Regions from separate parts of the Geodermatophilus sp. SYSU D00766 genome, predicted to be linked through region 4. Evidence: riboswitches for the same ligand, from Rfam matches in the RefSeq annotation. Region 4 holds a riboswitch; each other region holds the start of a gene.

Region 1 (4,800 bases), on a different contig from region 4:
GGTGGAGCGGCTCGCCGAGAAGGCGCACGTGCCCATCCCGGGCGACGAGGAGCACCGGCAGAACCGGGTCCAGGGCCTCGGGCCGATCACCGGGCTGGTGGCCGGCGTCGGCGTCGGGGTCGGCGTCGGGCTGGTGCGGGCGTCGGGCTTCCGGTCGCAGCCGCTGGTGGGCACGCTGCTCACCACGCTCGCGGTGCTGGTGGCCGCCAACGGACCGATGACGGTGCTGGGCGTCACCGACCCGCGCACGTGGTCGGCGGCCGACTGGGCCGCCGACGTGGTGCCGCACCTGGCCTACGGCGCCGTCGTCAAGACCACCATGGACGCCTTCGACCCCCCGGAGACGCGTGCACTGCCGCGGAAGCCCACGGTCAGGGGGCGGTCCAGCCCCGGGGGTCGACGCCGCCGGGCACGGGGGCGGCGGGGTCGTAGGGCTCGCGGGTGAACACGAACGTGCCCAGGTCGAGGTGGTCGGGGGCGATCCGCAGCGTCTCACCGGCGTAGTAGCCGTCCAGCCCGAGCCACGTGCCGTCGTCGCAGCGGCGGAACCGGCTGGCCCGCCCGGCCCGCCCCGGCAGCGGCCCGAGGTGCAGCAGCCCGCCGGGCACCGCTCGCAGGGCCAGTGGCGCCGGCCCCCAGTACCAGACGCCGAGCTGCTCGAGCGGCACCGGCGAACCGGCCGGGCGCCACGGCTCGACCACCCGCGGCTCGGCGGCCCGCAGGTCGGCGAGCAGGCCCGGGACCAGCGCCGAGTCCAGCCCGCTGGTGGTGTTGGCGAGCGACACCCCGCCGGTGCCCTCCTCGCGGTCGACGAAGACCCCGGCGAGGAACCCCGGCATCGAGCCGCCGTGGCCGGTGAGCGTGCGGCTGTCGACCCGCAGCACCTGCAGCCCCAGCCCGTACGCCGACCAGGCCGGTGAGGAGGGGTCGACGCCGGCCGGCACCGCCATCTCCTCCAGCGTGGCCGGGGAGAGCACGTCGCCGGTGTCGCCGAGCAGGAATGCGGCGAAGCGGGCGAGGTCGGCGAGGGACGCCCACAGCTGGCCGGCGGCGGCCATGACCCCGGCGTGGTGCTCGGGCTCGGGCAGGACGACGTCGGCCCACGGGTGCACGGCGTACCCCTGCGCGGCACGGCCCGACGGGCGCGGCGTCGTCCGGGCCATGCCCAGCGGCGCGAGCACCTCGCCGGTGACGACGTCGTCCCACGGCCGGCCACGCAGCCGCGCCACCAGCTCGCCGAGCAGGCCGAAGCCGAGGTTGGAGTAGTGGAAGCGCCGGGCCTCACCCAGGACGACGTCGCCGCCGGTGAGCGCGAGGTCGGCCAGCGAGCCGCCGGGCACCCGCTCCCACCAGCCGCCGGGGCTCTCGGCGGACGCGCCGGCCAGGTGCGACAGCAGCTGCCCGATCGACCGGTCGCCCAGCGGCGTGCCGGGGACGTGCCGGTCCAGCGGGTCGTCCAGGCCCAGCCGGCCCTCGTCGCGCAGCCGCAGCACCGCGACCGCGGTGACCGTCTTGCTGATCGAGCCGAGCCGGTACTGGACGTCGGTGTGCGGCTCGGCGACGTCGCCGCGCCCGGCCGACCACGCCAGCCCGCCGTCGCGGACGACGCCGGCGACCAGGCTCGGCGCCCGGCCGTCGCGCTGGGCGCGGGCGGTGCGGGCCAGCAGGGTGCGGGCGGTGGCGGGCAGCACGGGCTCGGGCATGCCCGGAACGGTAGGTCAGGCCCGCGCGGGTGCCGCGAGCCTCCTGGTGCGGCCGGCCCAGCGCTCGAACACCACGGTGGCCAGCGGCGGGATCGAGGCGGCGAGCGCAAGCAGCGTCGTCCACGGCGACCAGCGCAGCACCCGGGACGCGACCAGCGCGACGGCGACGTAGGCGACGAACACCGCGCCGTGGACCGGGCCGAACACCTGCACGCCGACCTCGGAGGTCTCCGGCACGTACTTGACGTACATGCCGGCGAGCAGGCCCACCCAGGACAGCGCCTCGGCGACGGCGACGACGCGGAAGGCGGTGGCGACGGTGCGGGGGTTCATCGGTACGCGGTCCTCAGGCGTCGGCGGCAGCTCCGCAGGGACCAACGCGGCAGCCGGTCCCCCGGCTCCCCGTCCCGCTGTGACCCCGGTGACGTGCCGGAGCGGCCGCCCTCCAGGGTCCCGCGCCGACCGTGCGAGGCGTGGGGGGAAGGGTGGTCCTTCAGCCGATGCGGCGGGCTCCGGAGTAGCTGCCCATCGAGTCGATGCTGGCCACCTTGACGACGTCGCCGGAGGTCGGCGCGTGGACCATCTGGCCGTTGCCGATGTAGATGCCCACGTGGCTGACCGGGCTGTAGAAGAAGACCAGGTCACCGGGCTGCAGGTCGGCCTTCGACACCGCCGTGCCCATCTGCGACTGCATCTTGCTGGAGTGCGGGAGGCTGATCCCGGCGGCCTGGAAGGCGTACTGCGTCAGGCCGGAGCAGTCGAACGAGCCCGGCCCGGCGGCCGCCCACACGTAGGGCTTGCCGCGCTGGGCCATGGCGGTGGCGACGACGGTGCCGGCGACGCCGCTGGCCGGGGCCGGGGCCGCGGCCGGCGCGGAGGACGCGGTGGGGGCCTCCTCGGCGGCGGGCTCCTCGCGGTCCTCGTCGCGGCTGGCCCGCTGGTCCCCGGCGGCGTGCGCGGCGGCGGCGGCCTCGAGCGCGGCGCGCTGCTCCTCGGCGCTGAGCCGGGAGAAGTCGGCCTGGTAGGCGGCGATCTGGCCCTCGAGGTCGGCCTGCTGGGCGGCCACGGCGTCGTACTGGCGCTGGGCCTCGGCGGCGGCCTCGGCGGCCGCGGTCTGCGCGGCGGTGGCGGTCTCGGTGGCCGCGACGGCCTGGCCGAGCAGCTCGCCCTGGTAGCCGGCGACGCCCTGCAGGAGGCTGACGCGGTTGACGAACTCGTCGGCGTCCTCGCTGGTCATGAGGGCCTGGAACGAGCCCATGCCGTTGCCGGTGTAGGCCGACCGGGCGATCCCGACGACCTGCCGGCGGGCGGTGTCGACCTCGGCCTGCGCCTGGGCAAGGGACGCGGCGGCGGCCTCGGCCGCGGCCTGCTGGGCGGCCAGTGCCTCCCGGGCCTCGTTGAACTGCTCGGTGACGACCTCGAGGTCGTGCCCGCGGGCGGCCACCAGCTGCGCGGCCTCGGCCGCCGTGGTGGGCTCCTCGGCCAGGGCCGCGGACGGGACGACCCCCACGCCGACGCCGAGACCGAGGGCCCCGGCGAGGACGAGGGCGGCGCGGCGGCCGGGCCGGCGGTGCGGGCGGCCGGTCGCGCCGGGGACGGACGTGCGCAGGGACGCCACGCGGTGGTTCTCCTCTTCCCAGGCCGCCTACCGGGTTAGCTGACGGGTTCGGGCGTGGACTCGCCCGGCGCGTGCGGACACGCGCTGCACCCCAGGACTGCGATGGGTCCCCGGCCCGGCGCACCCGAGGGGCGCACCGGCTCGACGGCGTCCTCGGGGTGTCACCCAGGTCAGTGACGGAGCGCCCCGTTGGACACACACAGAGTAAGGGGCGTGACGGACCCGTGACAATCACCGCGGTGTAATCACATCGGTGACGTTCCGTGGTGGTGCGGCTACGGACACGCGGGACCCCGCCCGTTTGACCGGCCGCCGGGGCGTGTAGGAGTCAGGGCATGTCCTCCTCCACGCGGATGCGCCTGGCCCGGCCGCTCGTCGTGCTCGCGCTGCTCGGCTCCCTCACCGCCTGCGGCGACAACACCGACTTCTCCCGCGGGCCCACCAACTGCGACGCCAGCGGCGAGAACGCCAGCAACGAGAACGACGCCAGCTGCCAGGAGACCGGCCCGAATCCCGGCAACGACGCGCCGACCACCGACGACAGCTCCGAGGACTGAGCACCGCACCGGCGCCACTCCGACGGGCGCGCGCCCGCGGGGGCTGGTGCCATGAGCGGGTGACTCCGGAACGCAGGTGGACCGCGGCCCGCCTGCGCGCCGAGGTGCACACCCTGCTGCGCGGGGCCCAGCGGCTGCTGCGCGGCCGCGACCTCGCCCTCATCTCCGCCGGCCTGACCTTCTACGCGGGCATCGCGGTGGTGCCGCTGCTGCTGGTCGCCGTACGGCTGACCGCTCTGGTGACCTCGGCGGAGGAGGTGCGGGCGCTCACCGCGCGGCTGACCGAGCTGCTGCCCACGCCGCTGGGCGCCCCGGAGGCGGTCGAGCGGCTGGTCGAGGCCGGCACCCACCTCGACCTGCTGGGCTTCGTCCTGGCGCTGGTCCCGCTGACCTTCTACGGCGAGGGGCTGCGCCGCGCGCTGCTGCGCTTCAGCCAGCGCCGGGAGAACCTGACCGGCTGGCGCGGCCGGCTGCTCACCCTGCCGCTGGTCGTCGCCACGCCGCTGCTGCTCTACCCGCTGCTGCTGGCCGCCCGGGTGATGGCCGACCTGGCCCGCGAGGACGGCGTCGGGGCGGCACTCGGCCGCTTCGCCGTCGGCTACTACACCGTGCTGTTCGTCCTGACCGTGCCGGTGCTGTGGGGGTTCGGCGTCGTCTCGGGCGGCCAGCTGCGCTGGGGTGCGCTGACCAGCGGGGCGCTGTTCACCGCGGCCTGCCTGTCGGGCTTCCTGCAGGGCTTCGTGGTGTTCCTGTCCCTGCCGCTGGACCTGGGTGCCCCCTTCGGCGGCCTGGTCGTCGTCGGGGCGGTGGTCGCCGTCGGCCTGTGGCTGTTCCTGCTGCACCTGGTGCTGCTGGCCGGGTGGCTGCTCACCCAGTCACTCGACGAGCGGCTCGGCCGCCGTCACGCGGCCGGCGCCCCGCC
Region 2 (4,800 bases), on a different contig from region 4:
CGGGGAGACCCTCGGCAACCGCTACACCGCGTTCGACCTGGCGCCCGACGGCTCGTTGACCAACCGCCGGGTGTGGGCCTCCCTGGGCCCCGAGGTCACCGGGCGGAGCACCGAAGAGGTGCTCGGACAGCTCGCCGTCGCACCCGACGGCTGCGCCCTCGACGCCGAGGGCCGCATCTGGGCGGCCGACGGCGTGGGCGGTCGCGTCGTGCGGGTGGCCGAGGGCGGCGAGATCGTCGACGCCGTCGCCGCACCCGAGGGGCTGGGCGTGTTCGCCTGCATGCTCGGCGGCGACGACGGCCGGACGCTGCTGATGTGCGCGGCGCCGGACTTCTACGAGCACAACCGCGCGCCGGTGCGCGAGGCGGTGCTGCTGGCCACGGAGGTCGACGTCCCCCACGCCGGCCGCCCCTGACGCTCAGCCGCCGGTGACGGCGCGGGAGGTCCGGCTGCGGTGGACCGCGCGCGGGGGGCGCATGCCCAGGTCGGTGAGGATCCGCCCGGCCCGGCGCCGGCGCTCGCAGGCGCGCTCGCGCAGCAGGGCGCCGAGCGCGGCGTTGACCGACCGGTCCGCGCGGCGCTCGAGGAACTCCGCCGTCGCGAGGTGGGTCGCCGCCCGCCGCAGTGCCTCCACGTGCTCGCGCCGCTCGTGCGGTCGACGGTCCGCCGCACCCCCGCCGGTCCTCGTGGTGGTCGTCGTGGTCTCGGTCATGCGCTCCTCGCCCCCTCGGTGGTCCCCGCACCCATGAGGACGCCGCGAGGACGCCGGCATGACGCGGACCGCGGGAAGCACCCCCGGACGCACCACGCCCCCCGGCCCGGACGCGGGACGGGGGGCGTGCGGAGCGGAGTGGGTCAGTAGGCGCGGCCGCTCGTCCCGCCCTTCTTGTTCTTGCTCTGGTAGTCGCGGATGAACTGCTTGATCTTGGCCTGGTTCTGCGGCTTCTGGAGCTCCTGCACCACCTTGGCGGCGACACCCGAAGCCACGAGCTTCCTCAACATCCCCACGGGGTCCTCCTCATGTCGGTTGCCTGTCGGGTGCCCCGTCAACGTGCGGTGCAACCCTGGGGATCCCGGCGGCTGCGCTCCCCGCGCGTGGCGGGCCGTTGACGGCGTGTGCGGACGCACCGCCACGTCCTTTCTCGTCCCGCCCGGCGTGTCGGCGACGGCGCGTCGCCGGGAGGACGGCGGCGGCACGTGCATCCGTGCAGGTCGGAGCCGGTGTCCCGCCGTGCGGCCGGTGTCAAGTCCCGGGAGCCGGTCCGGGCGTGGCGGGCCCCCGGTCCGGTTGAGGGGCCTGGGACCCCTCCCTACCGTCGTCGCGGTCCGGCCAGGGTCCTCCGTCACGCCCTGTGTGACACCCGCCGGACACGCCGAACCGGGCACCGGCACGAGAGCCGGTACCCGGGCCGGGGACCCACCGCAGTCCTGGGGTGGAGCGCGATCCGTCGCGCCGGGCGACTCCCCCGTCCGAACCCGTCAGCTAACCCGGTAGGCGGCCGTGGAGAACAGGAGAACCGTCGTCGATGACGACTGCACGCACGTCCACCACCCGCCGCTCGTTCCGCGGCATCGCCGTCGCCGCCATCGCCGGAGCCGGCATCGTCCTCTCACCTCTCCCGGCCTCGGCGAACTCGGGTGGTGGTGGGACGGCGACCGCGACCGTGGCCGCCGCGCCGGCGGTCGCCCCCAACGCCGCGGCCCAGGTCGCCGTGGACACCGCGCTCGCCCAGGTCGGTGACCCCTACGTCTACGGCGCCACCGGCCCGAACGCCTTCGACTGCTCGGGCCTGACCAGCTACTCCTACGCGGCGGCCGGGATCTCGATCCCGCGCACCTCGAAGCTCCAGTCGACCTTCGGCACCGCGGTGGCCAAGTCCGACCTGCAGCCGGGTGACCTGGTCTTCTTCTACAGCCCGGTGTCGCACGTGGGCATGTACATCGGCAACGGCCAGATGGTCCACGCCTCGACCGCCGGCAAGCCGGTCGCCGTCGTCGACCTGGACTCGATGCCGAGCTACGCGGGCGCCCGCCGCGTCGCCTGACGCACCTCAGGCAGGGTGCCCCGGCCGGCCTCCCCGGCCGGGGCACCCTGGTCGCCGTGGACGACGAGGACGGCCCGCGATGGCCCCGCCGCGCCGGCTCCGGCCCGGTCGTGGCGGTGGGCAAGCTGGTCGCCGACCAGATGCTCGAGCTCAGTGAGCCGCTGCGGGCGGGGAGTCAGCAGCGGGTGGTGCGGACGACGACGGCGGGCGGGGCGCCGGCCAACGTCACGGCGACCCTGACCCGGCTCGGCACCCCGGCGCGGCTGGCCGGGTGGGCCGGGGCGGACCCGCTCACCGACACGCTGCTCGCCGGCCTGGCCGCGCGGGGCGTGCAGACGGCGGTGGTCCGCCGCGGCCGGGCGCCGCTGTCGACGGTCCTCGTCCACCCCGACGGCGAGCGGACGCCGCTCACCGACCGGGGTGAGGGCGGCCTGACACCGGACGACGTCCGCGCCGGGTGGCTCGCCGACGCCGCCGTCGTCCACCTGGACGGCTACGACCTGCTGCGCTTCCCGGACGCGCTGGTGGCCGTCGCCTCCCTCGCGCGCGACGCCGGCGTGCCGGTGAGCGTCGACATCGCGGCCGCGGCGCGGATCGAGCGGCACGGGGTCGCGGCCTACCGCGGGCTGCTCGCCGGGCTGCGGGCGGACCTGCTGTTCTGCAACGCCGCCGAGGCCGCGGTGCTGGGGCTGCTCGGCGGCCTGCCCGCGGAGGTGCCGCCGCTGGTCGTGGTGCACGCCGGCGCACACCCCACCCGCGTACTCACGCGGGCGGGTACGTGGCAGGTGCCGGTGGCGCCGCTGCCCGAGGGGCGGCTGCGCGACACGACCGGCTGCGGGGACGCCCTCGCCGCCGGGGTGCTGGCCGGGTGGCGAGGCGGGGCGCCGGTGCTGGACGCGGTCCGGACCGGGCACGAGGCGGCCGCGGTGGTCGCCGGTGTGCTCGGCGGCCAGCCGCCGCCACGTCCGTCGTGAACTTGGCTTTGACCTGCGGTTTCGTCTTGAGCAGCGCTTCAGTTGACGGTAGGCTTCGATCATGTGTTCGAGCGATCCCGCCGGCGGTGACTCGCTCGACGACGTCGCCGCGCTGGTTGCTGAGCGGAACCGGATCGACGCCGCACTGGCCCGCCGGGTGCGGGCGGCGGAGCTGTCCCAGGCGCCCGAACGCGACGGGCTGAAGTCGATGACGTCATGGCTGTGTGGGCACTGCCGACTCTCGCTGGCGGCCGCTACCCGGTTGGTGCGCAACGGGCGGGCGCTGGAGCACCTGCCCGCCCTGGCCGAGGCGCACGAAGCAGGCTGGGTGACCGCCGAGCAGGTCACCGAGGCAGCTCGGGTCGTCACTCCCGAGCGGCTGGCCGCTGCGACCGCGCGGGGCGTCGACCTGGGTGCGATCGACGCGGCACTGACGCAGGTGGCCCTCGACTGCGACCACCGCGACCTGGCCGGCGTGGTGCAGCGGTATCTCGACGCGCTGGATCCCGACGGTCCCGAGCCGGATCCGACCGAGGACCGGTCGCTGACGGTGGCCAAGCACGCCGACGGATCCCTGAGCGGCCGCTTCCACCTCGACGCGGTCGGTGGGGAGAAGCTGCAGGCGGCGCTGGAGGCGCACGTGCAAGCCGACCGGCCCGCCGGCGACCAGCGCACCCGCGCACAGCGGCAAGGTGACGCGCTGGTGCAGCTGTGCGACAACGCCCTGGGCTCCGGTGCATTGCCGGTGCTGCGGACGGTCAAGCCACACGTGGCCGTGCGGGTCGACCTCGACGACCTGGCCGACCCGGCGGCCGGCGCAGGCAGTGCCCCCATGGGGTTCGGCGCGGTCATCTCCGCCGCTCGGGCCCGCTGGCTGGCCTGCGACGGCCAGGTCACCCGCATCGTCATCGGCCCGGAAGGCCAGCCGCTCGACGTCGGCCGCACCAAGCGGGTGGTCACCCCGGCCATCCGCAAGGCCGTCGAACTCCGCGACGGCGGCTGCGTCTTCGCCGGCTGTGACGCGCCGACCCACTGGGCCGACGTGCACCACCTGGTGCACTGGATCGACGGTGGCGAGACCTCACTCGACAACTCCGCGTTGCTGTGCGAGCGGCACCACACCAAGGTCCACCACGGCTTCCGCGTCGAGCGACAACCCGACGGCCGATGGCACACCTACCGACCCGATGGCAGCGAGATCACCGTTCCCACCCCACTGGCACCCGCGGCCTGATGTCCCCGCACGTCGATCGCGGGACCGCGGGGCTCACATCCCGCAGACCGACTCGGCCACCATCGCCACGAACTCGTGCGCCTGGTCGTCGGACACGGACGGGAAGAGCCGCTCCACGCCCTCGGACATCCGGAACTGGTCGTACTCCGGCTGCCCGAGGCGGACGCAGATCCCCTCGGCGAGGACCCAGCCGGTGTGCGGGTCCAGCGGGATGCCGATGCGCTGCACCGCGTCGACGAACTCCTGGGGGACGTCCGGCGCGGGCGCCTCGGCGGTCGTCGTCGGGGCGGGTGCCGTCACCGGCAGGCTGCTCGGCGGCGTGCTCGCCACGGGGGTCGCCACCGCCTGCTCCGCGGTGGCCGCGTCCTCGGCGCCGTCCCACGACGCGAGGAGCAGCGCCGTGGCGACCGCGACGACCACCAGAGCGCTGACGGCGGCCAGGAGCGCGGGCCTGCGGCGGTCCGCTCGCGCCGGGCGGTGGGCGTGCCGGTGCCGGTCAGGAGGGACGGGGTGGTCGGTCATGGAAGCGGACCCCCGGAACTCGACG
Region 3 (4,800 bases), on a different contig from region 4:
GACCGCGCCGGCCAGGGGCTCGCCGGGGCCGAGGACGACCGGGACGGTGCCGCCGACCACCGAGCGGACCAGCACCTGCAGCCCGGCGACCGCGGAGACCGGCAGCGCCAGCAGCCAGGTGCCGGGCCCGCCGAGGCGGTCGAGGGTCGCGGTCGCCGAGGCCGTGAGCGCCGCGGCCGGCAGCAGCACGCCGCGCCCGCCGCCGGTGGACCCCGACGTGACGACGACGACGTCGGCGCCGTCCTCCAGGGGCTCCTCCGGCGCGAGGACCGCGCGGGCGGCAGCGGCGGCGGGGCCGGCCGGCAGGACGGCGAGCGGTGCGCTGCCGGCCAGGGCCGCGCGGACGGCGGGCAGCACGGTGCGCAGCACGTCGTCGGGCCCGTCGGGCGCGGGGAGGACGGTCAGCTGCCGGGGCACGTCGAACCAGGGTACGAGGCGCGCGATCTACGCTGGCGGGCGTGATCACCCCCGCCGGTCTCCCCGAGGGGATCGACCGGCCGGCGGTGTGGTCGGTGCCCATGCGCACCCGCTTCCGCGGCATCGACGTCCGCGACGGCGTCCTGGTGCACGGCCCGGCCGGCTGGGGGGAGTTCTCCCCGTTCTGGGACTACGGCGTCCTGGAGAGCCGTCGGTGGTGGGCCGCCGCGGCCGAGGCCGCGCTGACCGGCTGGCCGGCGCCGGTGCGCGACGCCGTGCCGGTCAACGTCACCGTGCCCGCGGTCGACGCCGGGCGCGCGCACGCGATCGTCACCGCCTCGGGCTGCCGGACGGCGAAGGTGAAGGTGGCCGAGCCCGGGCAGACCGCGGCCGACGACCTCGCGCGGGTCGAGGCCGTCCGCGACGCGCTCGGCCCCGGCGGCGCGGTCCGCGTCGACGCCAACGCCGCCTGGGACGTGGACACCGCGGTGGCGCGCATCCGCCACCTGGACCGGGTGGGCCTGGAGTACGTCGAGCAGCCGTGCGCGACCGTCGAGGAGCTGGCCGCGCTCCGCCGGCGCACCGACGTCCGGATCGCCGGCGACGAGGTCCTCCGCCGCGCCGACGACCCGCTCGCGGTCGACCTGCGCGAGGCCTGCGACGTCGTCGTCCTCAAGGTGCAGCCGCTCGGCGGGGTGCGGGCGGCGCTGCGCGTCGCCGAGGCGCACGGCCTGCCGTGCGTCGTCTCCTCGGCGCTGGAGTCCTCGGTGGGCCTCGCCGCCGGCGTCGCGCTGGCCGCGGCACTGCCGGAGCTGCCCTTCGCCTGCGGCCTGGCCACCGGGGCCCTCCTCGGCGGCGACGTGACGAGCGAGCCGCTGCGGCCGGTCGACGGCGTCCTGCCGGTGCGCCCGGTGACCCCCGACCGGCTGGCCGACGTGGCGGCGTCCCCGGAGGTGACCGGGCGCTGGGCCGACCGGCTGGCCGCGGTGCTGGCCGCGTGAACCCCTCCACCGCGCTGGCCCGCGTGCTGGTCGACGAGCTCCTCCGCGGCGGGGTCCGCGACGCCGTCGTCGCGCCCGGCTCGCGCTCGGCGCCGGTCGCCCTGGCGTTCGCCGCGGCCGAGCGCGCCGGCGCCCTGCGGCTGCACGTGCGCATCGACGAGCGGACGGCGTCCTTCCTCGCCCTGGGCCTCGCCCGCGCCTCCGGCCGGCCGGTGCCGGTGCTCACCACCTCCGGGACGGCGACCGCGCACCTGCACGCCGCGGTGCTCGAGGCCGACGTCAGCGGCGTCCCGCTGCTCGCGCTCACCGCCGACCGCCCGCCGGAGCTGCGGTCCACCGGCGCCAACCAGACGATCGAGCAGCCCGGCCTCTACGGCGGCGCGGTGCGCTGGGCCGCCGACGTCGGCGTGCCCGAGGCCGGCCGCGAGGCCGCGCAGAACCGGTACTGGCGCTCGGTGGTGTCCCGGGCGCTGCTCGCGGCCACCGGCACCCTGTCCGGGGACCCCGGACCGGTCCAGCTGAACCTGCCCTTCCGCGACCCGCTGCTGCCCGAGGAGGAGCCCGGTCCGCTGACCGGCCCGTGGGCCGGTCGCGCCGACGGCGCCCCGTGGACCGCCGGTGTCCCCGCGCCCGCCGCGCCCGGTCCGATCGGCGACGGCCCGCGCACCCTCGTGGTCGCCGGCGACGGGCCCGGTGCCGCGGGCCGCGCGTGGGCGGCCGGCGCCGCTGCCGCCGGCTGGCCGGTGGTCGCCGAGCCCAGCGGCGGGGCGTGGACCGGCGACGCCGTCCGCGGCGGGGCGCTGCTGCTCGGCGTGCCCTCCTGGCTCGACGCGCACCGTCCCGACCGGGTCGTGGTGGTCGGCCGGCCCACGCTGTCGCGGCCGGTGTCGGCGCTGCTGGCCGACCCGCGGGTACGGGTGGAGACGGTGACGGCGACCCCGCGGTGGCCCGACGCCGGCCGGTCGAGCGCGCTGGTCGGCCGCGCCGCCCCGCCCGCGGGCCCACCGTCGGACCCCGGCTGGGCCGCGGCCTGGACCGGGGCCGCCGCCCGGGTCGGCGCCGCCGTCGACGCGCTGCTCGACGCCGCGCCGGCCCCCACCGCTGCCCGGCTGGCCCGCGACGTCGTCGCCGCGCTGCCGGCCGGGGCGCTGCTGGTGCTGGGCTCCTCGACGCCGGTGCGCGACGTCGACCGGCTCGCCGTCCCGCGCGGCGACGTCACGGTGCTGGCCAACCGGGGCGTGGCCGGCATCGACGGCACGGTCTCCACCGCGGTCGGGGCGGCGCTGGCCTCCGGCGGCCCCGCGGTGGCCCTGCTGGGCGACCTGACCTTCCTGCACGACCTGCAGGGGCTGCTGACCGGCGAGGGCGAGCCGCGCCCGGACCTGACCCTCGTCGTGCCGGACAACGACGGCGGCGGGATCTTCGCCCAGCTCGAGCCCGGCCGGCCGGCGTACGCGCGCGACTACCGGCGGGTGTTCGGGACGCCGCACGGGCGCGACCTGGCAGCGGTCGCGCAGGCGCTGGGCTGGGCCACCACGCGGGTCACCGCGCCCGGCGAGCTGCCCGACGCCCTGGCGCCGGGCGGGCCGGGAGTGGTCGTCGTCGGCACCGACCAGCGCGCCGAGGCCGACCTCGCCGTCGCCCTCCGCGAGGCCGCGGCCCGCGCTCTCGGCTGAGCCCTCCGGCGCCCGCCCGGGCCGCCCGTCGTCGGCCGGCGCCGGTGTGGTCCTGCTCGCACTGCCCGCCCGGCGGCGTCCGGCGGCGCACCGCGGCGCCTCGCCGCTGACCTGGGCATCCGGGGTGCACCCGGGGGTGGGCAGGGCGCCTCAGATACCCCGCGCGTCCCACCGCTAACGGAATGTGACCGGCGACACAACGACAGTTGCCATGACGATATGTAACGTTTTGGCTGCGCTCGGCCAATCGGAGCGCGGCGCCGGTCCGCCAAACCCTGCCCACCGGTCGCCCACACCAACACCCAGGGCAGGGGTGGGGGAACCACTTCCGGCGCGCGACGGCCTACGGGGGCCTGTCCTGACGCGCGCCTCGGGGTGAAGCCGCGACACCGCGGCCGGGCACCGATCGCCCGAACCCGACAGCTCACCTCGCCGGCGGTGATCGGGAGATCATCACCATGCCCAAGCACCGCGCACCCCGCTACGTCCGCACCAAGAAGGTCATCGCCCGGGCCCCTGTCGTCGCCGGCGCCACCGCCGTCGGCCTCGGCGTCCTGAGCGCCCCCGCCTCCGCCTCCGCCTCCGAGACGCACGACTGGTCCGGTGTGGCCGAGTGCGAGTCCAGCGGCAACTGGAGCATCAACACCGGCAACGGCTACTACGGCGGCCTGCAGTTCAGCCAGTCCACCTGGGCCGGCTTCGGCGGCACCGAGCTCGCCGCGCGCGCCGACCTCGCCACCCCCGCCGAGCAGGTCCAGATCGCCGAGCGCGTCCTGGCCGGCCAGGGCATCGGCGCCTGGCCGCACTGCGGCGCGTTCCTGGCCGACGGCACCACCGCGGCCGCCGCCGAGGCGCCCGCCCCGGCCGCCACGGCCCCCGCCGAGGTCCCCGCTGCGGCTCCCGCCGAGCAGCCCGCCCCGGCCGACGACGCCACCGAGGACTACACGGTCCGCTGGGGCGACACCGTCAAGAAGATCGCCGACGCCCACCAGCAGAGCTGGCGCGAGCTGTACCAGCGCAACGTCGACGTCATCGGCGGCGACCCGAACCGGATCTACCCGGGCCAGGTGCTCGCCGTCAGCGGTGCGGCCCCCGCCGCCGAGGCCCCCGCGGCCGCCGCTCCGGCCCCGGCCGCCACCGCCGGCGAGTCCGCCCCGGCCGCCGAGGTCGCGCCGATCGCCGCGGCCGCGCCGCAGGTCGCGAACGCCATCGCCACCATCACCAACACCGCCGGCGCCGTGAAGCCGGTCGCCCAGGCCGCCGCCGACGTCGTCGTCAGCAACGTGCCGGGCGCCGCCGACATCACCATCGGCGGCACGCGGGGCAGCGCCGTCGACCCGAACGGGCACCCCTCGGGCCTGGCGCTGGACTACATGGTCATGTCCGACGCCGCCCTCGGCGACGCGATCGCCCAGTACCACATCGACCACTGGGACGAGCTCGGCGTGGAGTACGTGATCTGGCAGCAGCGGATCCTGACCTCGCCCGATGGCGCGTGGAAGGCGATGGAGGACCGCGGCAGCGTGACCGCGAACCACTTCGACCACGTGCACGTGAACTACGCGGGCTGACCTCCCGCCACCCCCGACGAGGGCCCCGGCCGCTGCCCAGCGGCCGGGGCTCTCGTCGTCCCGGTCAGCGGCCGAGGGCGGCCCAGTACGCCAGGTACGACCGGTGCAGCCAGCCGTCGACCCAGGCGCGGTCGG
Region 4 (4,800 bases):
GGGCGAGCCGACGCCGGCCGTCCGGTGACGACGTCGGCCAGTTCGCCGGCCGCGCGGTCGACCCGCGCCGCCAGCTCGCCGCCGGCACCGTCGCCGCCGGCCCAGTCCTCGCTCGCCGCGAACACCGCGGTCGGCACGGTCACCGCGCGCAGGTAGGCGAACAGCGGCCGCATGGCGTGCTCGAGCACCAGCGAGTGCCGGGCGGTGCCGGCGGTGGCGGCCAGCAGGACGGGCGTGCCGGTGAGCGCGTCCTTCTCCAGCACGTCGACGAAGGACTTGAACAGCCCGCTGTAGGAGGCGGTGAACACCGGCGTCACCGCGATGACGGCGTCGGCGCCGGTCACCGTCTCGATCGCCGCGCGCAGCGCCGCGTTCGGGAAGCCGGTGACGAAGGCGTCGGCCAGGTCGCGCGCGTGCTCGCGCAGCTCGACGACCTCGACGACGGCGTCCTCGCCCCGCTCGCGCAGGGCGGCCACCGTCGCGGCGGTCAGCCGGTCGGCCAGCAGCCGGGTCGACGACGGCGTCGACAGCCCGGCGCTGACCACGGCCAGGGTGCGGGTGGTCACGCGGAGACCTCCTCGGCGGTGCGCCCGGTGACGTCGTCACCGGGCGCGTGGACGGTGGGGTCGACCGCGCCGCCGCGGGCGGCGACCCGCGAGGCGTGGGTGGGCGCGTCGGGCACGTGCGCGGGCTTGAGCGCCGCGAACTCCCGGCGCAGCACCGGCACGACCTCCTCGCCCAGGACGTCCAGCTGCTCGAGCACGGTCTTCAGCGGCAGGCCGGCGTGGTCGACGAGGAACAGCTGGCGCTGGTAGTCACCGACGTACTCGCGGAACCCGAGGGTGCGCTCGATGACCTGCTGCGGGGAGCCGACGGTCAGCGGCGTCTCGCGGGAGAAGTCCTCCAGCGACGGGCCGTGGCCGTAGACCGGCGCGTTGTCGAAGTAGGGCCGGAACTCGTCCACGGCGTCCTGCGAGTTCTTGCGCACGAACACCTGACCGCCGAGGCCGACGATCGCCTGGTCGGCGCTGCCGTGGCCGTGGTGCTCGAAGCGGCGGCGGTAGAACTCCACCATCCGCTGCGTGTGCTCCTTCGGCCAGAAGATGTGGTTGGAGAAGAACCCGTCGCCGTAGTAGGCGGCCTGCTCGGCGATCTGCGGCGAGCGGATCGACCCGTGCCATACGAACGGCGCGACGCCGTCGAGCGGGCGCGGGGTCGAGGTGAAGCCCTGCAGCGGCGTGCGGAAGCGGCCCGACCAGTCGACGACCTCCTCGTCCCACAGCCGGCGCAGCAGCGCGTAGTTCTCGACCGCCAGCGGCAGCCCGTCGCGGATGTCCTGGCCGAACCAGGGGTAGACCGGGCCGGTGTTGCCGCGGCCCAGCATGAGGTCGACGCGGCCGCCGGCGAGGTGCTGCAGCATCGCGTAGTCCTCGGCGATCTTCACCGGGTCGTTGGTGGTGATCAGCGTGGTCGCCGTCGACAGCTGCAGCCGCTGCGTGCGCGCCGCGACGTAGGCCAGGGTCGTGGTGGGCGAGGACGAGAAGAACGGCGGGTTGTGGTGCTCGCCGAGGGCGAAGACGTCCAGGCCGACCTCCTCGGCCTTCTCCGCGATCCGGACGACGGCCTGGATCCGCTCCGCCTCGCTGGGCGTGCGGCCGGTGGTGGGGTCGGTCGTGATGTCGCTGACCGAGAAGACGCCGAACTGCATCTCGTGCTCCATGTGGTTGAGCGTGCAACTACTGCACTCCGCCGAACCCCCGGCCACCCGGATCCATTCCCAGGCTCTCGTGACCGTGCCGAGACACATCCACTGCGCTGCGTGATCACCCCGGCACGTCGCGACGACCCCACTCCGACGGCCCGGTCCGCTGCCCGTCGGGCCGGTCCGGCCGGTCCCCCGGGGTGGGAGATTGTGATCACTCCGACCGGCCAGCGGGGAACCGGATCGGACGGCGTACCGAGGGGGACCGGGATGTCGCAGGTGGGTGAGGGGCGCGCACGGCACGCAGCGGCCGGGGACGACGACCCGAGACGGGCACCGAGCGGGCTCGACGGCCTGCTGGGCACGGGGCCGGTGTTCAAGACGGCGGTGCGCGGCTACGACCGCGCGCAGGTGGACACCTACGTGGACTGGGCCGAGACCGAGGTCATGGTCCTGCGGCGGGAGAACGACCACCTCCTCAGCCGCTACGCCGCCTGCTCGACCGAGCTGCAGAACGCCCGGCGCCGGCTCGCGGCGCTGGTCCGCGAGCGGCAGTCGCTGCCCGGGCCGGAGGAGGCCAGGGCCCTGGTGGCCCGGGCCGAGCAGGAGGCCGCCGCGGTCACCTCGACCGCCGAGGAGGAGGCCCGGCGGCTGCTCGCCGAGGCCCGCACCGAGGCCGAGGCGCGGCTCCGCGGGGTCGCCGAGATGCGCGAGGCGGTCATCGCGCTGCGCCAGCAGACCCGCAGCGAGGCCGCGGCCGTGCTCGAGGCGGCCCGCCGCCAGGCGGCGGAGGTGGGCCGGGCAGCGGCCGAGGAGCGCGCCCGGCTCGACCGCGCGGCCGCCGAGGCGCGCGAGCAGCGGGACCGGGAGGCCGCCGAGGTGCGCGCCCGGGCCGACGCCGAGGCGCTCGAGCGCCGGCTGGCCGCCGAGGCCGAGCTCGCGCCGCTGCGCGACGAGCGCGACCAGGCCCGCGAGTGGCTGCTCGGGCTGACCGGCCAGATCGACCGGGCCCTCGCGGTCGTCGCCGGGGCGCTGCCCGAGGACGTCCCCGTCCTCGCCGAGCGCCGGGGGACCGCCGGAGTGCCGGACGGTCGCGACCCGGTCGCCGTCGGTGATGCGTCGCAGCTCACGATGCTGCACGGGGCCGGCCGGCCCGAGGTCGCCGCGGCCTCCTGACCGGCTCGCTGAGCAGGGCGGACGCCGGCCGCGGGGTCGGCGTCCGTCCCGCCTGCACCCCACCTGTCCCGCCCGTCCCTCCGGTCCCCGTGTTGTCACGGACCGGTAACGGCCTCTACCGTGGCGGGCGTCCGGTTGGTCGTCCCTCCCCGTCCGGGGAACCTGGCCGGACGCCGCCGAGTCGTGTCCGTCCCCGCGGACGCGAGCCGGGGACCCACCGCAGTGCCGGGGTGAATCGCACCCGGCGAGCTCCGCTCGCCGGCGCGTAGGGCTGCTTCCCGCCCGAACCCGTCAGCTAACTCGGTAGGCGGCTCACGGAAGGAACGGAGTCTCCGCATGCCCCGCCTCCGGGCCCCCGTGGCCCGCAGGTGCAGCCGCCGGCGCGCGCAGCGTGCCCTCGCGTCCTCCTGACGCCGGCTCGACCCTGCCCTGCCGCGCCCGGCACCGCCGGAGCCGCCGGAGACCCGCACTCCGCCAGACCCCGTAGACCGCGACCGCGTGTGCGCGCCCACGCCCCGGGCCGCCGCGTGCTCTCTCCCCCCGGAGTTCCCACCCTCATGCCCCGTAACCGCCACACCGCCTCCGACACGCCGGAGACCCTCGAGGCCGCCGCCGTCGAGGTCACCGACGTCGACGAGGCCCCCGCCCGCCGCCGCGGCCTGCTCGGCTCCCGCCGTCCGGCGCTGCTGCTCGGCACCGCCACCGCCGGCGCCCTGCTCGTCGGCGTCCTGACCGCCACCGGTACCGGCGGCAGCGCCGACACCGGGACCGACACCGCGAGCGCCTCCGTGGGCGTCGCCGAGGCGCTGGGCATCCCGCCGCAGTCCGAGGACGAGGACGCGGCCACCACCAGCGCCATCGGGGACGACACCCTCGCCTCCCTCGAGGACCTCGCCGCCTCGCGCAACCAGCGCACCGCGGTCGACGCCGCCGCCGTCGAGGCCCAGGCCGCCGCCGAGCAGGCTGCCGCAGAGCAGGCCGCCGCCGAGGAGGCCGCCCGCGTCGCCGCCGAGGAGGAGGCCGCCCGCGCCGCCGCCGAGGCCCAGGCCGCCGCCGAGGCCCAGGCCGCTGCCGAGGCTGCCGCGGCCGAGCAGGCCGCCGCCGAGCAGGCTGCTGCCGAGCAGGCCGCTGCCGCCGCGCCGGCCGCCGCGGCCACCGAGGCGCCGGCCGCCAGCAGCAGCGGCTCGAGCACCGCCAAGAGCGGGTCGTTCAAGGACTACGCGCTCAGCCTCGTCGGCGCCGAGCAGTTCTCCTGCCTGGAGAAGCTGTGGGGCAAGGAGAGCGGCTGGAACCCCACCGCGCAGAACCCCACCAGCACCGCCTACGGCATCGCGCAGTTCCTCGACTCCACCTGGGCCAGCACCGGCATCGCCAAGACCTCCGACGGTTACCTGCAGATCGACGCCGGCCTGATCTACATCAACGACCGCTACGGCTCGCCGTGCGAGGCCTGGGCCCACTCGCAGGCCACCGGCTGGTACTAGAAGGACCCGCTGCCCCCCACACCTCGCTCCGCTCGGCGGGGGCCCCTGCACCGGGGCCGTTCCAGCACGTCACCCAGGGGGGCCGTTCCGGTACGTCACTGAGGGAGGGCCGGTGACCAGGGTGGTGCCCGCGGCGTTCGTCCGCGCGCACACCCAGGTCCGCCGGCCCTCCCTCGTCCCGGAGGTGCGGCTGCACGTCGCCGACGACGTCGTCGCGCTGTGGGAGGCCATGGAGGACGCCGGCGGGGCCGGTGAGGACCCGCCGTTCTGGGCCGCGGCCTGGCCCGGCGGGCAGGCGCTGGCCCGGGCCGTGCTCGACGGCGCCGTCCCGGTGGCCGGCCGCCGCGTCCTCGACCTCGGGTCGGGCAGCGGGCTGGTCGCCGTCGCCGCCGTCCTCGCCGGTGCCCGGCACGTGCTGGCCAGCGACGTCGACCCGTT

What was found. Region 4 has a riboswitch for cyclic di-AMP ahead of ACI8AD_RS12110 (aggregation-promoting factor C-terminal-like domain-containing protein). Riboswitches for the same ligand answer to the same signal wherever they lie in the genome.
Region 1: it holds a riboswitch for cyclic di-AMP, as region 4 does, so the genes downstream of both, ACI8AD_RS07610 (C40 family peptidase) here and ACI8AD_RS12110 (aggregation-promoting factor C-terminal-like domain-containing protein) in region 4, are expected to answer to the same signal.
Region 2: it holds a riboswitch for cyclic di-AMP, as region 4 does, so the genes downstream of both, ACI8AD_RS23440 (C40 family peptidase) here and ACI8AD_RS12110 (aggregation-promoting factor C-terminal-like domain-containing protein) in region 4, are expected to answer to the same signal.
Region 3: it holds a riboswitch for cyclic di-AMP, as region 4 does, so the genes downstream of both, ACI8AD_RS04195 (transglycosylase family protein) here and ACI8AD_RS12110 (aggregation-promoting factor C-terminal-like domain-containing protein) in region 4, are expected to answer to the same signal.

The regions. Positions count from the first base shown of each region.
Region 1 covers NZ_JBJGYI010000006.1:82,680-87,479, reverse strand. Annotated here, with positions in the region: gene ACI8AD_RS07625 (hypothetical protein) at 1-445, shown strand, start outside; gene ACI8AD_RS07620 (serine hydrolase domain-containing protein) at 372-1,703, opposite strand; gene ACI8AD_RS07615 (DUF3817 domain-containing protein) at 1,719-2,036, opposite strand; gene ACI8AD_RS07610 (C40 family peptidase) at 2,197-3,321, opposite strand; cyclic di-AMP (ydaO/yuaA leader) riboswitch at 3,329-3,465, opposite strand; gene ACI8AD_RS07605 (hypothetical protein) at 3,657-3,878, shown strand; partial or broken gene ACI8AD_RS07600 (YhjD/YihY/BrkB family envelope integrity protein) at 3,938-4,756, shown strand; gene ACI8AD_RS07595 (transglycosylase domain-containing protein) at 4,780-4,800, opposite strand, start outside.
Region 2 covers NZ_JBJGYI010000055.1:14,584-19,383, reverse strand. Annotated here, with positions in the region: gene ACI8AD_RS23455 (SMP-30/gluconolactonase/LRE family protein) at 1-415, shown strand, start outside; gene ACI8AD_RS23450 (hypothetical protein) at 419-712, opposite strand; gene ACI8AD_RS23445 (hypothetical protein) at 856-1,008, opposite strand; cyclic di-AMP (ydaO/yuaA leader) riboswitch at 1,362-1,514, shown strand; gene ACI8AD_RS23440 (C40 family peptidase) at 1,527-2,045, shown strand; gene ACI8AD_RS23435 (carbohydrate kinase family protein) at 2,102-3,019, shown strand; gene ACI8AD_RS23430 (DUF222 domain-containing protein) at 3,081-4,253, shown strand; gene ACI8AD_RS23425 (hypothetical protein) at 4,287-4,775, opposite strand.
Region 3 covers NZ_JBJGYI010000003.1:131,037-135,836, reverse strand. Annotated here, with positions in the region: gene menE (o-succinylbenzoate--CoA ligase) at 1-417, opposite strand, end outside; gene ACI8AD_RS04205 (o-succinylbenzoate synthase) at 459-1,418, shown strand; gene menD (2-succinyl-5-enolpyruvyl-6-hydroxy-3-cyclohexene-1-carboxylic-acid synthase) at 1,415-3,094, shown strand; cyclic di-AMP (ydaO/yuaA leader) riboswitch at 3,378-3,548, shown strand; gene ACI8AD_RS04195 (transglycosylase family protein) at 3,553-4,665, shown strand; gene ACI8AD_RS04190 (nucleotidyltransferase domain-containing protein) at 4,730-4,800, opposite strand, start outside.
Region 4 covers NZ_JBJGYI010000013.1:44,434-49,233, reverse strand. Annotated here, with positions in the region: gene ACI8AD_RS12125 (FMN reductase) at 1-566, opposite strand, end outside; gene ACI8AD_RS12120 (LLM class flavin-dependent oxidoreductase) at 563-1,720, opposite strand; gene ACI8AD_RS12115 (DivIVA domain-containing protein) at 1,973-2,878, shown strand; cyclic di-AMP (ydaO/yuaA leader) riboswitch at 3,043-3,204, shown strand; gene ACI8AD_RS12110 (aggregation-promoting factor C-terminal-like domain-containing protein) at 3,436-4,362, shown strand; gene ACI8AD_RS12105 (class I SAM-dependent methyltransferase) at 4,475-4,800, shown strand, end outside.